DNA from 4 places in the Mesorhizobium sp. M7A.F.Ca.US.002.01.1.1 genome. Region 3 is predicted to be linked to each of the others. Evidence: predicted binding sites of a transcription regulator. Region 3 holds the regulator's gene; each other region holds the start of a gene.
What was found. The regulator PhoB, encoded in region 3, activates phosphate uptake and scavenging genes when phosphate is short. The targets are predictions, from matches to a motif close to TGTCATNNANCTGTCAT.
Positions count from the first base shown of each region.

Region 1: EN932_RS12715 (LTA synthase family protein) is a predicted target of PhoB. The motif match lies at 1,356-1,372, and genes of this name have one in related genera.
Region 2: EN932_RS15460 (esterase-like activity of phytase family protein) is a predicted target of PhoB. The motif match lies at 1,748-1,764, and genes of this name have one in related genera.
Region 4: ppk2 (polyphosphate kinase 2) is a predicted target of PhoB. The motif match lies at 1,648-1,664, and genes of this name have one in related genera.

Region 1 covers NZ_RZQE01000097.1:7,670-11,548, reverse strand. Annotated here, with positions in the region: gene EN932_RS12715 (LTA synthase family protein) at 1-1,317, opposite strand, end outside; gene fabD (ACP S-malonyltransferase) at 1,595-2,536, shown strand; gene fabG (3-oxoacyl-[acyl-carrier-protein] reductase) at 2,597-3,334, shown strand; gene EN932_RS12700 (acyl carrier protein) at 3,546-3,782, shown strand; gene fabF (beta-ketoacyl-ACP synthase II) at 3,817-3,879, shown strand, end outside.
Region 2 covers NZ_RZQE01000132.1:4,344-8,222, forward strand. Annotated here, with positions in the region: gene EN932_RS15460 (esterase-like activity of phytase family protein) at 154-1,632, opposite strand; gene EN932_RS15465 (FAD-dependent oxidoreductase) at 1,878-3,879, shown strand, end outside.
Region 3 covers NZ_RZQE01000027.1:233-4,111, forward strand. Annotated here, with positions in the region: partial or broken gene EN932_RS05410 (ABC transporter permease subunit) at 1-165, shown strand, start outside; gene pstB (phosphate ABC transporter ATP-binding protein PstB) at 183-1,001, shown strand; gene phoU (phosphate signaling complex protein PhoU) at 1,028-1,735, shown strand; gene phoB (phosphate regulon transcriptional regulator PhoB) at 1,752-2,441, shown strand; gene EN932_RS05430 (ROK family protein) at 2,458-3,705, opposite strand.
Region 4 covers NZ_RZQE01000233.1:4,838-8,716, reverse strand. Annotated here, with positions in the region: gene EN932_RS21280 (dihydrofolate reductase family protein) at 1-566, shown strand, start outside; gene ppk2 (polyphosphate kinase 2) at 618-1,538, opposite strand; gene EN932_RS21270 (aldo/keto reductase) at 1,817-2,860, shown strand; gene EN932_RS21265 (hypothetical protein) at 3,037-3,189, shown strand; gene EN932_RS21260 (DUF982 domain-containing protein) at 3,256-3,489, opposite strand; gene EN932_RS21255 (GntR family transcriptional regulator) at 3,603-3,879, opposite strand, start outside.

The DNA of each region.
Region 1 (3,879 bases), on a different contig from region 3:
GCGGTTCGGTTCGTAGGGACCGTGGTTTTGCAGGCTGACCGCAAAGAAGAACACCGGCTCTTCGCTGGCGTCGGCCTCGCTGATGATCTCGTCGGTCATCGCGGCATCCGATGCCAGTGGCCCGCGCTTTTGCATTGGCGGCAGCGTCTCTTCCGACTTGAAATCGTTGAAGCCGAAATCGGCGTAGACCGCGCCACGGTTCCAGAACCAGTTGGTGCCCGGATGGATGGCGCGCGCCCGATAACCCTGGCTCTTGAGGAAGGTTGCCAGCGACGGCGTCGGCGTGCGCACATATTGCTGGTAGGGGATGCTGCCGGCCGGCAGGAACGCGTTGGAGAAGCCGGTCAGCGCCTCGAACTCGATATTGGCGGTCATGCCGCCGAACTCCGGCGAGAACATCGAGCCGGAGCGCAGCGCCCGCACATTGGGGATCGGATCGGGCGTGATGGTGACGCCGGGCAGCTTGGTCGGGTCCCAGAAGGACTCGCTCATGACGATGATGATGTCAGGCTTCTCGGCCGGCACCGAGGCGGTCACATCGGGCCTGGCGATCGCCGCGATCGCCTTGTCGGAATAGCCCGGCGGCGCAGAGACATGCGCCATCGGCACATTGAGCGCAAAGGCCAGCGCAAAACCGTTGGAGGCATAGTTTTCCTTCTGGTCCCACATGATCGGGATGATCTGCAACCGGTCCCTGGTCCAGGAGAAGGTGGCATAGTCCATGATCGAAACGAAGAAGGCGAGCAGCGGCACTGCCAGCGTCAGCCGCGCAAGGCGTCCCTTGCGGCTGAGTGCGGGAACCTTGCGGCGCCACATCCGCCAGCCATAGACGAGCAGCGACAGGCCGGCGACGATGCCGACGACCATGGCGAGCGCGGTCATCGGCCGGTCGCGCACCAAAAGCGGCAACAGCGCAAAGATCTGGCGGGCATAGAGGAAATCGGTCGGATAGAGCGGATCGCCGAGATAATGCGACTTCTGGTGGCCGACGAAGGCAAGCGATAGCGTCAGCGGCGCGACGATCATCAGGCTCTGATGGCTGCGGCCCAGCACCGCATCGAGGCCGATCAGGATCAGCGCGAACACGACGATGGTGGTCCAGCCCGGCTTGAGCGGCTGCAGGAAGAAGGAGACCGTGCCGGCAAAGTCGCCGCGCACGATCAGTTCGATGGCAAACACCAGGACGGCGGCGATCGCCAGGCTGATCAGCCCATAGCGCACGACCGGCCATCTCCTGCCCGGCAGATAGCCGGTGGAGGGGTCGTCTTCCAGGAACTGTGGCGCGGCCTTGCCGGCGCGTTTGTAACTCTTTGCCACTTTAACTTCCCCACCCAGCGACAAGCACGTCACTCGATTGTCATGGAATTGTCACGCAAAGCTAGCGCCTGTGGCCAAAATAAGAAGAGCCAGCAAACGAATCGTGAGCGGTTTTCATCAGGAGTGATCGCCAAAAAGCCTTTCGGAACAGGCACTCGGCGGATGAAGCTGCCGTCGAGCAGGGTCGAACCGGGCTTGACTTGGCGGCCTGCCTTGCGTCACAGGCAAGAAAAACTCGTCTATCAGGCAAGCAAAACCAGCCCTTGGGAGCCCGCGCATGGCCGTTGCATTCACCTTTCCTGGACAAGGCAGCCAGGCAGTCGGCATGGGCAAGGATCTCGCCGAGGCCTTTCCCGAGGCGCGCAGAATTTTCCAGGAAGTCGACGACGCGCTCGGCGAAAACCTGTCGAAGCTGATCTGGGAAGGGCCGGAAGAGACGTTGATGCTGACCGCCAACGCGCAGCCGGCGCTGATGGCGGTGTCGCTGGCCGCGATCCGGGCGCTGGAATCGCGCGGCTTCTCGCTGAAAGGCAAGGTCGCCTATGTCGCCGGTCATTCGCTGGGCGAATATTCGGCGCTCGCGGCCGCTGGCTTCGTTTCGGTTGCCGATGCCGCCAGGCTGCTGCGCATCCGCGGCAATGCCATGCAGGCGGCGGTGCCGGCCGGCGAGGGCGCCATGGCGGCGATCATCGGATTGGAACAGGCCGATGTCGAAGCCGCTTGCGCGGAAGCCGCCAAAGGCTCCGTCTGCCAGATCGCCAACGACAATGGCGGCGGCCAACTGGTCATTTCCGGCGCCAGGGCCGCGGTCGAACTGGCGGCGAAACTGTGCACTGAGAAAGGCGCCAAGCGCGCACTGATGCTGCAGGTGTCCGCGCCCTTCCATTCGGCGCTGATGGCGCCGGCCGCGAACGTCATGCGCGACGCACTCGCCGGTGTGACAAAGAATGCGCCGGTCGTTCCCGTCCTCTCCAATGTCACGGTCAGCCCGACCAGCGATCCGGACGAGATCGCCCGCCGCCTGGTCGAGCAGATAACCGGCCGCGTACGTTGGCGCGAGACCGTGGAGTGGTTCGGCGCAAATGGCGTCACCACGCTTTACGAGATTGGCGCCGGCAAGGTGCTTTCGGGATTGGCGCGGCGCATCAACCGCGACATCGCCACTGCGTCGGTCGGCTCGGCGGCTGAGGTCGAGGCAACGCTAGCAGCGCTTGCATAAAGCCCCATTTGATCCCATTCCCTGCAAAAGGGGTGTTCTCTTCTCAATCAGGAGACAAAAATGTTCGAATTGACTGGCCGCAAGGCGCTCGTCACCGGCGCATCGGGAGGCATCGGCGAGGCGATCGCCCGGATGCTGCATGCGCAAGGCGCGATCGTCGGCCTGCATGGCACCCGCGTCGAGAAACTGGAGGCGCTGGCTAGCGAGCTTGGCGACCGGGTCAAGCTGTTCCCGGCCAATTTGTCCAACCGTGACGAGGTCAAGGCGCTCGGCCAGAAAGCCGAGGCCGATCTCGAAGGCGTCGACATCCTGGTCAACAACGCCGGCATCACCAAGGACGGGCTGTTCGTGCGCATGTCGGATGCCGATTGGGACAGCGTGATCGAGGTCAATCTGACCGCCGTTTTCCGGCTCACCCGCGAACTCACCCATCCGATGATGCGCCGCCGCCATGGCCGCATCATCAACATCACCTCGGTGGTCGGCGTGACCGGCAATCCCGGCCAGACCAATTACTGCGCCTCCAAGGCCGGCATGATCGGCTTCTCCAAGTCGCTGGCGCAGGAGATCGCCACCCGCAACATCACAGTTAACTGTGTTGCACCAGGCTTCATCGAATCGGCAATGACCGACAAGCTCAACGACAAGCAGAAAGAGGCGATCATGGCGGCGATCCCGACGCGGCGCATGGGCACCAGCGTCGAAGTCGCGTCCGCCGTCGCTTATCTCGCCTCCAACGAAGCCGCCTACGTCACCGGCCAGACCATCCACGTAAATGGCGGCATGGCTATGATTTGAACGAGGTTCTGCAGCAACGCCGGCGGGTTGTGTAAAGAGACCATTTCGGCTTGGACCTCAGCTATTTTTCGTGTAATGCGGCCCGCAACCCGGCGGTTCGGGCAAAAATCGGTCCGTAGTCGTTGCGTTTCCGGCAGGACCATCTTTCAGCTTGATTAGCGGCATTCTGCCCGCTAACGAAGACAGACAAACAAAAGACGAGGATGCCCAAATGAGTGACACCGCAGAGCGCGTCAAGAAGATCGTCATCGAGCACCTTGGCGTCGATGCCGACAAAGTGACGGAGCAGGCGAGCTTCATCGATGATCTGGGCGCCGACAGCCTCGACACGGTCGAACTCGTCATGGCGTTCGAAGAAGAATTCGGCGTCGAGATCCCCGACGACGCGGCCGAGACCATCCTGACCGTCGGCGATGCCGTGAAGTACATCGACAAGGCTTCGGCCTGACGCTTTCTGCAGTCATCACCGGGGAGGACCTGCGATGAGGCGTGTCGTCGTCACGGGCCTTGGCTTGCTGTCGCCGTTCGGCATGGGCTTCGAGCAC
Region 2 (3,879 bases), on a different contig from region 3:
TCGGCGGATGGTGATTTGGATCCAGTCCACGATGATATCGCAGGCGGGACCGAGATGCACCCTTGCGAACGCGCGGCTGAAAGGCCGCTGCCCCGTTCATGCCTGCCGCGAGCCCAGCGGACGCGCCAAGCGCGCCCGCCCGTGCAGTGGCCGTTACTTCCCGGCGAGACCCGGCAGCGTGACCTGATAGACCAGGAACATGGTGTCGACATCGGCGCCGTCTTCCGCCTTGTAGGGTGCGCCGACCTGAAAACCGTCCTGGGCGAGGAAGTCGTTGTCGTTGGCGACGAACAGGAAGTAGTCGTCGGGCAGCTTCGGATCGAGAACGCTGACCACCGACATCGCCTCCCACTTCTCCGACAGGTTGTTCTTGTCGTTCGGCGCGCCATTGTGCAGGCCGAAGCGGCCGAGTTCGCCCTTGTCGTTGATGTCGATGAACGGCGTCAGCTTGGCCGGCATCACCGACGGGTCGAGCACGCCCTTGGGCGCCAGCGGCTTGTCGGCGGCATCGAAGGCGCCGCCGGCGATGTCGGTCGCGGCCGAGACGTCGACGACGAAGATCTGGCGCACCAGCGAGGTGTCGCCCTTCAGCCCCTGGCCGTTACCGCTGTCGCGCGCCAGCATCAGGAAGGTCTTGTCGGAGAGCGCCACGATCTCGCTCTGCGCGGCGATCTTGGTCTTGCCCTTGGCATCCTTGAACACCGGCAACGGCACGACATACTCATGCGCCAGTTTGAGGTGGGCGAGGTCGGACGCGTCATAGACCAGCGCACGCGTGTTCTGGCGCGTCGCGGGCGAATCGCCGCCATCCTGCCGGGGCGCCGATTGCAGCACCGCGATCAGGAACTTGCCGTCCGGCGTCATCGCCATTCCCTCCAGGCCCTGGTTGTTCTGGCGGCCGGTCTCGGGGTCCTTCGGATCGGGCTCGGCGGCACCGGGTCCCGGATTGTCCGAGGCGAAGTTCGGCGTGCCGTGGCGCATCGGCACGAAGGCGGCCGGTGGCTGGGTTGCCGACAGCAGATGCCCGTCGGCGGAAAACCGATAGATGTTCGGGCCGTATTCGTCGGAGATGAACATCGAACCATCGGGCAGCCGCACGATCGCCTCGTTGTCGAGCGCCAGCTTGCCATTGTCGGCTTGCGGCAGGATCGGCATGTCGCCGCTTGCCGCGCGCACGCCGTTGAGTGGGTCGAGGCCTGTGGCATCAGCCCCCTTGTCGTCGGTGAGAAGCATGGTGTCGGCGAGCGTTGCCTTGACGCCCGTCTGCTCCTGGCCGGCAGCAGGTGCAGCGCCCGGTGCGACCGGAGCAAATTCGATGGCGATCGTGTTGAGGCGCGGCCGGTAATCGGTGGTGCCGACGACATTGTAGCCACGGTCCGGCAACAGCCAGAGCGAACCCCTGTAGCCGGCGGTGTCATGCGTCCAGCCTGATGCGTCGATCGCCATGCCGGAACCCGAGCCGAAGGTCTCGCCGAACTTGTCGCGCTGAGCGGCCGGGATGCGGCCGACGCCGACCAGCCCCTTGTTGACGAGGCCGCCGACGGTCGCGGTGCTGTCGGCGAGCGCCGGCGCCAAGGCGGTGAACAAGGCCAGCGCGACGCCAAGCGACGCGGGTCGATACAGGTGCTTCATGGATAATCCTCTTTGTGACGGATGTGCCGGAGCGGCCGGGGGACGAAAAACTGAAAGAGGTACGACATCGATGATGTTGCGCAAGCCTCCCCGAAACGCGGTCTACGGCGCGAACATGATGCTTGCGTGACAGCGCGCAGTGCATGCCGGCGGTCGACGAAAAACGATGCGCGCGCGCCGGCACTGGACACTTATGTCCAGTGGATATATACTCCAGTCTTCGGACCAACCGTGGAGGGGAAGCCTTGAAGTCGCACTACCGCGCAGTCGTCATCGGAGGTGGCGTGGTCGGAGCCTCGGTGCTCTATCACCTGACGCGGTTCGGCTGGAGCGATGTGGCGCTGATCGAGCGCGCAGAACTGACGGCCGGTTCGACCTGGCACGCGGCGGCAGGCTTCCATGCGCTCAACGCCGATCCCAATGTGGCGGCGCTGCAGGACTACACCATCAATCTCTACCGGGAGATCGAGGCCGAATCCGGCTGGGATATCGGCCTGCACATGACGGGCGGCGTCAACATCGCCAGCGATCCCGCGCGCTGGGAGTGGCTGAAATCAGCCTGGGCCGTGTTCCAGTCGGTCGGCATCGAGACCGCGCGCCTGGTCACGCCCGACGAGATCAAGGCGATCTGCCCGATCGTCGACGTCAACGGTGTTCTTGGCGGCCTGCATGATTCCAACGAAGGCCATCTCGACCCGTACGGTACCACGCATGCCTATGCGGGTGCTGCGAAGAAGCGCGGCGCCGACATCATCTTGCGCAACCGGGTCGTCGAGCTGAAAGCACGTGCCGACGGGCGCTGGGACGTCATCACCGAGCAGGGCACCATCATCGCCGAGCATGTCGTCAATGCCGGCGGGCTGTGGGCGAAGCAGCTCGGCCGCATGGCCGGCGTCGACCTGCCGGTGACGCCGATGGAGCACCACTATTTCATCACCGATGACATTCCGGAGATCGCAGCACTTGACAGGGAAATCGGCATCGCCGTCGATCTCGACGGCTTTTCATACCTGCGGCAGGAGCGCAAGGGTGTGCTGCTTGGCGTCTATGAGCAGAACCCAAAGCACTGGAACATGGACGGAGCGCCGTGGGATTACGGCATAGAGCTGATCCCGGAAGACATCGACCGCATCAGCCCGGAACTCGCCAAGGCGCATGAGCGCTTCCCTTGCCTGGCGACGGCCGGTATCCGCAAATGGGTCAACGGCGCCTTCACCTTCACGCCGGACGGCAATCCGATTGTCGGGCCGGTGCGCGGCCTGAAGAACTACTGGGTCGCCTGCGGCGTCATGGCCGGTTTCAGCCAGGGCGGCGGCGTCGGCAAGTCGCTGGCCGAATGGATGATTTTCGGCGAACCGCAGGCCGACATCTTCGGCATGGATATCGCTCGCTACGGTGCCTTCGCCGCCAACCGCGAATATCTCAGGCAGACGACGCGCCAGTTCTATTCGCGCCGGTTCGTCATGACCTTTCCCAATGAACGGCTGCCCGCCGGCCGGCCGCTGAAACGCCCCGGCGCCTATGACGGCATGAGCGCGGCGGGATGCGAATGGACGGCTTCCTGGGGGCTGGAAATCCCGGCCTATTTCGCGCCGATGGGATTTGCCGAGAGCACGACGCTGCGGCGCTCCAACGCCTTCGACATCGTCGGCGAGGAGGCGCTGCAGGTGCGGCGCGCCGCCGGCCTCGTCGATATCTCGGCCTATGCGCGCTATGCGGTGTCGGGGCTGGGTGCGGAGGCGTGGCTCGACCGGCTGCTCGCCTGCCGATTGCCGAAGGCGGGGCGGGCCGGCCTGGCGCCGATGCTCGGCCATGACGGACGGCTGAAGGGCGACCTCACCGTCTTCAACTGGGGCGGCGGCTCTTATTGGCTGATGGGCTCCTACTATCTCCGGGAATTCCATATGCGCTGGTTCGAGAGCCATGCGGCGGAGGGCGTCACCATCGCCGACCTCTCCGACACGATGAGCGGCTTCCTGCTCACGGGGCCGAATGCGCGGGAGATTCTGGAGCGCACGACGCATCAGGATGTTTCCGGCGCAGCATTGCCGTTCATGGCCTGTGGCGCATTCGACATCGGTATGGTGCAGGCACGTGTGGCGCGGCTGTCGATCGCGGGCGAACTCGGCTTCGAAATCAGTTGCCCCGTGACCATGCACGCCACGTTGCGCGACACGCTGCTGGCTGCGGGCGAGGATCTGGGCCTTGCTGAAATCGGCTACTATGCGCTCAATGCGCTGCGGCTGG
Region 3 (3,879 bases):
GATCCGGCCACCGCGCTGCCGGTGCAGATCTATATGTGGGCGAACGAGGCCGAACGCGCCTTCGTCGAGCGTATGTCCGGCGCCATCATCATCCTGCTCGTCTTCCTCATGGCCATGAACATCACCGCGATCGTGCTTCGGCGTCGGTTCGAGCGGCGCTGGTAGAAAAAAGGCATTTTGGTATGAACATCATGACCGAACAGTCCCTTGAAAACGCAGTGGGCGACAAGATGAAGTCGAACGAAGTGATAAAAATGCGCGGCGACAAGGTCGGCGTGTTCTACGGCGAGAAGCAGGCGCTGTTCGACGTCGATCTCGACGTCCGCCTGAACCAGGTGACGGCGCTGATCGGCCCCTCCGGCTGCGGCAAGTCCACCTTCCTGCGCTGCCTCAACCGCATGAACGACACCATCGATTCAGCACGGGTAACCGGCAAGATCACGCTCGACGAAGAGGACATCTACGACAAGAACATCGATGTCGTCGAACTCAGGGCGCGCGTCGGCATGGTGTTCCAGAAACCCAATCCGTTCCCAAAGTCGATCTACGAGAACGTCGCCTATGGTCCGCGCATCCACGGATTGGCCAAGCGCAAGGCCGACATGGATCAGATCGTCGAGTCCAGCCTGAAGAAGGCGGCGATCTGGAACGAGGTCAAGGACCGTTTGCAGGAACCTGGCACGGGTCTTTCCGGTGGCCAGCAGCAGCGCCTGTGCATTGCACGCGCCATCGCCGTGTCACCCGAGGTGATCCTGATGGACGAACCGTGTTCGGCGCTCGACCCGATCGCCACCGCTCGCGTCGAGGAACTTATCGACGAACTGCGTCAGAACTATACGATCGTCATCGTCACCCATTCGATGCAGCAGGCAGCGCGCGTGTCGCAGCGCACCGCGATGTTTCATCTTGGCTATCTGGTCGAGGAGGGCGCCACCGACAAGATGTTCACCACCCCCGACGACAAACGCACCCAGGACTACATCACCGGCCGGTTCGGCTGATCTCTGGCATATGAGGGACGAAGATCATGGGTGAACATACCGTCGCATCTTTCGATGAGGATCTGGAGCAGATCAGCCAGCTGATCCGCGACATGGGCGATCTCGCCCGCTCGATGGTCGGTGGCTCGACCAGGGCTTTGCTCAATTCGGACAATGCGCTGGCGCAGCGGGTGGTTTCCGACGACGCCATCATGGATGCACGCCAGCGCGAGCTGGACGATCGTGCTATCACGCTGATCGCCAAGCGCCAGCCAATGGCCAACGATCTGCGTGCGGTAGTCGGTTCGATCCGCATGGCCGGCGACCTCGAGCGCATCGGTGACCTTGCCAAGAACATCGCCAAGCGCGTCGGCACTGTCGGGCTGAGCGTCACGCCGCACGACCTTTCGCATTCGATCGACGCGATGGCGCAGCTGGTGCTGATCCAGGTGCAGGGGGTCGTCGACGAGTATGCCGCCGCTGACGCGGCAGCGCTTGCCACGCTCAGAAACAATGATGAACGCATCGACGTCAAATACACATCGGTGTTCCGCGAACTGCTGACCTACATGATGGAAGATCCGCGCAACATCACGGCGTGCACGCACCTGTTGTTTTGCGCCAAGAACCTCGAGCGGATCGGCGACCACGTGACCAACATCGCCGAAAATGCCTATTATGTTTTGACCGGCACGCAGTTGCCAGCCAATCGTCCGAAGCAGGACGAGACGGCAATGTCCGCGCCAGCGGCATGACAGGGGTGACCAGCCGATGATCGCGCCACGCATCATGGTGGTGGAGGATGAGGAGCCGCTAGGCGTGCTGCTCCGCTACAATCTCGAATCCGAAGGTTACCAGGTCGAGGTGGTGACGCGCGGCGACGAGGCCGAAATCCGGCTGCAGGAGAACGTTCCAGACCTTCTGGTGCTCGACTGGATGGTGCCTGCGGTTTCCGGTATCGAACTCTGCCGCCGGCTAAGGATGCGTCCCGAGACCGAGCGGCTGCCGATCATCATGCTGACCGCGCGAGGCGAGGAAAGCGACCGCGTGCGCGGCCTCTCGACCGGTGCCGACGACTATCTGGTCAAGCCTTTCTCGACGCCGGAGTTCATGGCCAGGGTCAAGGCGCTGCTGCGCCGGGCCAAGCCGGAAGTGCTGTCCAGCGTGCTCAAGGTCGGCGATATCGTGCTCGATCGCGAATCGCACCGTGTCTATCGCAAGAAGAGCGAAATCCGGCTCGGGCCGACGGAATTCCGCCTGCTTGAATTCATGATGCGCCATCCAGGCCGCGTGTTCTCGCGCAGCCAACTGCTCGACAATGTCTGGGGCGAGACGATCTACATCGACGAACGCACGGTCGATGTGCATGTCGGCCGGCTGCGCAAGGCGGTCAACAACGGCCGTATGCCCGATGTCATCCGCACCATCCGTGGGGCGGGTTACGCCATTCGCGAGGACTGAACTCCCTCGTTTGAACTCACGCCACGTTCTTGCCGCCGAGACCGGATCTCGCCTGCACGCCCGGCGCAAAAATCTCCTGATCGACGAAGATCAGCGCCCGCATGGCGCAGCCTTCGCGGATCAGCGGCAGTTCGTTCGGCTCGGTGTCGAAGGAAATCGACTTGGAATGCTGGCCGCCGGCGGTCTGGGCAATCGCTTGCCGCAATGCCGGCTCGATCAGGTCGAAGGCGGCGGCGCTGACGCCGACCATGGCGACGGGGGCCGGATCGATCAGCGCGAACAGGCTGCCGAGGCCGTAGCCGAGCGCTTCGCCAGCCTTGCGGTAGGCTTCCCGCTCCGGTCCGTCCCTCTCGCGGGCGGCGGCAGCCAGGGCGCGCATGTCGGCGTCGCTGACATCGGCGACGGGTTCTGCATCCTCGCCCATCTGCCGCGCGTTGCGCCAGATGGCATAATTGCCGGCATAGGCTTCGACGCAGCCGCGCCGTCCGCAGCGACACAGCGCCCCGTTCGGCCGATGAATCATGTGGCCGAATTCGCCGCCCGAGGAATGGGTGCCGGTGAACAATTCGCCCTTCAGCACCAGCCCCATGCCGATGCCGTGCGACAAAAGGATAGCGATGAAATCGTCGCGGTAACGATCGGGATCGCGCCAGCGCAGCGCCACCGCCATCATGTTGCAGTCGTTCTCCATAATGGCGGGGACGCCGAACTCCTCTTCGAATATGTCGGCGAAGGCGATGTCGGTGTGCGGCGTGATCGGCGACCACAGCATGGCGCGGGCACGGGTGTCGGTGATGCCCTGGACGGCCAGCGCGATACGAGCGATGCTGCGCACGTCCAGGTCGGGATCTTCCAGGCGGCGCCGCACGATTGCCGTGCACTCACCGATCAGCGAGTCGCGCGACATCGTCAGCGTGTCGAGCCGACGCTGTTCCTCGGATATTACCTGGCCGGCATAGTCGATGACGGCGACCGAGAGGAAGTTCAGCGACAGCACCACGGTCATTACCGCGGCCGCTTCCGGATTGAGGCTGAGGCCGACCTGCGGACGGCCGCGTTTGAGCGAGCCGGCCTCGCTCGGCTTGCTTTCGGTCAGGATGCCTTCGACGATCAGGTCGGATGAGATCGCCGAGATCGTCGAATGGCTGAGGCTTGTGGTTGCGGCGATCTCGGTGCGCGACGGCTGTCCGGCGCGGCGCACCGCGGCGATCACCATCGCGCGGTTGCGGCGGCGCAAATCGTCGTGGCGGATTCCGACCGACATGCTCTTTCATATCCTCCCGGTCGCCGCGGTTCTTCCTGCCCTGGAACGCTGTCGGTGACGCGGTCAAATACTGGCAGAAGCCGCGCGCCGTGTCATTTATTTATTCCGAGGCCCGAAAAAAATTCGAGACGACATCAAAATCCATCAGAATCGATGTTGACAGCGTTCGGGCGT
Region 4 (3,879 bases), on a different contig from region 3:
TCGGCGTCGGTGGGGAATCCTTGCACAAGTGGTTTGTCGACACCCGCACCTTCCGCGAGATGGTGCTCGGACAAGATGGCGGCACCACCGACGTCAACGAGGCGTTCGCGGCGCGCAGCTTCGAAAATGTCGGCGCCTGGATCCTCGGCCGCAACATGTTCGGACCGATCCGCGGCGAATGGCCTGACGACAGCTGGAAAGGCTGGTGGGGCGACAACCCGCCCTATCATGTGCCGGTTTTCGTGCTGACCCATCACAAGCGGGAACCGATCACGATGGAGGGCGGCACCACTTTCCACTTCGTCATCGACGGCATCCATTCAGCTCTTGAACAGGCCAAGGCTGCCGCTGGCGGCAAGGATGTGCGGGTCGGCGGCGGCGTCGCCACCATACGGCAATATCTGCAGGAAAAACTGATCGACGAGATGCATCTGGCGATCGCGCCGGTGCTGCTGGGCACGGGCGAGAACCTTTTTGCCGGCCTGGACATGCTCAAGCTCGGCTATATCTGCAGCGAGCAGGTGGCGACCCCGCTCGCAACGCACGTCACCATCAAGCGGGCGTAAGGTGGAGAGCCAATCTCCCCCCTCGTGGGGGAGATCGCAGCTTCGTCTGCCTCAATACTTCTCCGGTACGTAGAGCTCGCGCGGCAGCACCTGGCGTTCGTATTCGGGGTTGAAGACGCGCTCCGGCAAAGTGATCTCCTCGTGCGGCACTTCCTCGTAAGGCAGCTGCTTGAGCAGATGGTCGATGCAGTTCAGCCGCGCGCGTTTCTTGTCGTTGCCCTCGACGATGAACCAGGGCGCTTCCGGGATGTTGGTGCGGGCGAAGGTCTCTTCCTTGGCCTTGGTGTACTGCTCCCAGCGCACGCGCGACTGCAGGTCCATCGGCGACAGTTTCCACTGTTTCATCGGATCGTGGATGCGCATCAGGAAGCGCATCTGCTGTTCCTCGTCGGTGATCGAGAACCAGTATTTGACCACGGTGATGCCCGAGCGGACCAGCATGCGCTCGAATTCCGGCACGTCGTGGAAGAATTCTTCGACCTGATCGGGCTGGGCAAAGCCCATCACCCGCTCGACGCCCGAGCGGTTGTACCATGAGCGGTCGAACAGCACGATCTCGCCGCCGGCCGGCAGATACGGGACATAGCGCTGGAAATACCATTGCGACTTTTCGCGCTCCGTCGGCGCCGGCAGTGCGACGACACGGCAGATGCGCGGGTTGAGGCGCTGGGTGATGCGTTTGATGACACCGCCCTTGCCGGCCGAATCGCGTCCCTCGAAGATCACCACCAGCTTCTTCTTGTGGTGGGCGACCCAGGACTGCAGCTTGATCAATTCGGACTGCAGGGTGATCAGGTCGCGAAAATACTGCATGCGATCGATCGAAGGCGGATGCGAGTTCTTGTAGATCTTGGCGATCTCCATCGACAGCGCCGGCTCCGACATTTCGAGCTCATAGTCTTCGTCAAGCGTGTCGGCGAGCTCGGCTTCAAGCCAATCCCTGGCCGGAGAATTCTGTTTTAGCTCGGTCATTATCGGCTGCTCCACTTGCAAGCTCTGTCGATCCACGTCCGGCGCCCCAAACTCCCGGCCTACAGCCCGGGAACGGCAACACCTGAGCCGACTTCCATATAGGCCTGCAATGACGGTTTTATTGCAGCGCGAGCATGGTCACCGCCGCCGTCGGTCCAGCCAGGCATGATCGATCCGCCGCGCTGGCATGGAGACACGTCGCCCAAATTGTCCTACAAATAGCGGCCACTTTCGGGCGCCCTCCCCAGCCCTTTCCCAATGCAATCGCGAGGACCGACATGGAATACCGCACCCTCGGCCGTTCCGGCCTGAAAGTATCGACACTGACCATGGGGACCATGACGTTCGGCGGCGCCGGTGCTTTTTCGGCGGTTGGCAAGACCGATCTCGACGAAGCGCGCCGGATGATCGATCTCTGTATCGACGCCGGCATCAATGTCATCGACACCGCCAATGTCTATTCGAACGGCATTTCCGAAGAAATCATCGGCGAAGCGCTCGGCGGCAAGCGCAAGGGCGACGTGCTGATCGCCTCCAAGGCACGGATGCGGATCGGCAAAGGTCCAAACGATGAAGGCCTGTCGCGCCATCACCTGATCCGGGAATGCGAGAAGAGCCTGAAGCGGCTCAAGACCGACGTCATCGACATCTATTTCCTGCACGAATGGGATGGCGTGACGCCGCTGGAGGAAACCATCGGCGCGCTCGACACGCTGGTTGCCCAGGGCAAGATCCGCTATGTCGGCTGCTCCAACTATTCCGGCTGGCAGGTGATGAAGGCGCTCGGCATCAGCGACAGCCGTCATCAGCCGCGCTTCATCACGCAGCAGATCCACTACACGCTGGAAGCGCGCGAAGCGGAGTACGAACTGCTGCCGATTTCCGTCGACCAGGGGCTGGGCGTTCTGGTCTGGAGCCCGCTTGCCGGCGGATTGCTGTCCGGCAAATACCGCCGTGACAGCCCCACCGCCCGCCAACTCGCGGGCTGGTCGGAACCACCGATCCGCGACGAGGACCGGCTGTGGCGGATCGTCGATGTGCTTGTGGAGATCGGCGCGCAGCGCGGCGTGTCGGCAGCGCAGGTGGCGCTGGCCTGGCTGCTTGGCCGGCCGTCCATCAGTTCCCTGGTGATCGGCGGCAGGACGGAAACGCAGTTCCTCGACAACATCGCGGCGGCAAGCCTGGTGCTTTCGGGCGAGGAGCGCGAGCGCCTCGACGCGGTCAGCCGGCCGCCCTTGCTCTATCCCTACTGGCACCAGCAGCTGACGGCAAAGGACCGCTTTGGTGCCGCCGATCTGGTGATTGACCGAAGCGGCATCTGATCGGCAAATCGACGGCGATAGGTATCGCCGCCGCAATGATGGGCGTGGCCCCATCATTGCGGCGCGCATCTTGCAAGCCTGGCCATCATCGACGCACTATCGCTTCAGCTGTTGTGTTTGACGGCTAATGCTCCTAGGCAGGACCAGAGCCGCGAGGCAGTGAAAAAGGAGCCGATATGGCGCGACCACCAAACTACGATCAGGAACGCAAGGAACGCGACCGCCAGAAGGCGGCCAAGAAGGCCGAGAAGCTGGCAGCCAAGGTTGCAGCGAGGGAACGTTCGAAGCCCGAAGACGAGACTGAAGCCGAAACCGAAACGGCAAAGTGACGGCAAAAGGCCCGCAGATGCGGGCCGTGCCTCAATCCGGATTGCCGCCTCGGATGTCGCCTTGTGTCAGGCCGGCGCCTTGTCGCTGACAAAGACGTCCACTTCGCGCGCCGCCGCAATGAAGGCGCGCCTGGCGTTCATCGCCGGCTTGTCGCCGGCGAGTGCGTCATGGCAGGCCTGCAGGGCCGCGCGATGCTTGGGGCTGCGCTTGCCGGGCCAGCTGTTGAGGAGGTAGTCGGAAGCCTCACGCGCCGTGCGCAAGAGCTGAGTGCTTCCCGCCGCGACTGACTTCACAGTCACAGGTGTTTCAAATCGGTTGTTTTCCATCGCCGCTCCTTACGCCATCGGCGTCTGCGAAGCGAGGGCGAAAGTGCGCACACGTCCAGACGCCGCTTTGCGCCCCTTCATCCGCCTTAAGCAGCAACGACGGCAAAGCCTCTGGCGCGAAGACCGCGCCGATCGTTGGCGAGCGACGTCACCAGCCGGTCGCGGCTGCCGACGATGTGGACCGAGAGCAGGCGCGCGGCTTCATCGGCGTCGCCACGGCGTGCCGCCGCCAGTATGGCGCGATGTTCGGCCCAGGCGCGGCTGAGGGCCGCTTCGTCGCGAACCTCCAGCCAGCGCGCCCGTGACAGGCGTGTCATGGCATCACGGACCGCCCGGAACAGGAATTCATTGCCCGACAGACGC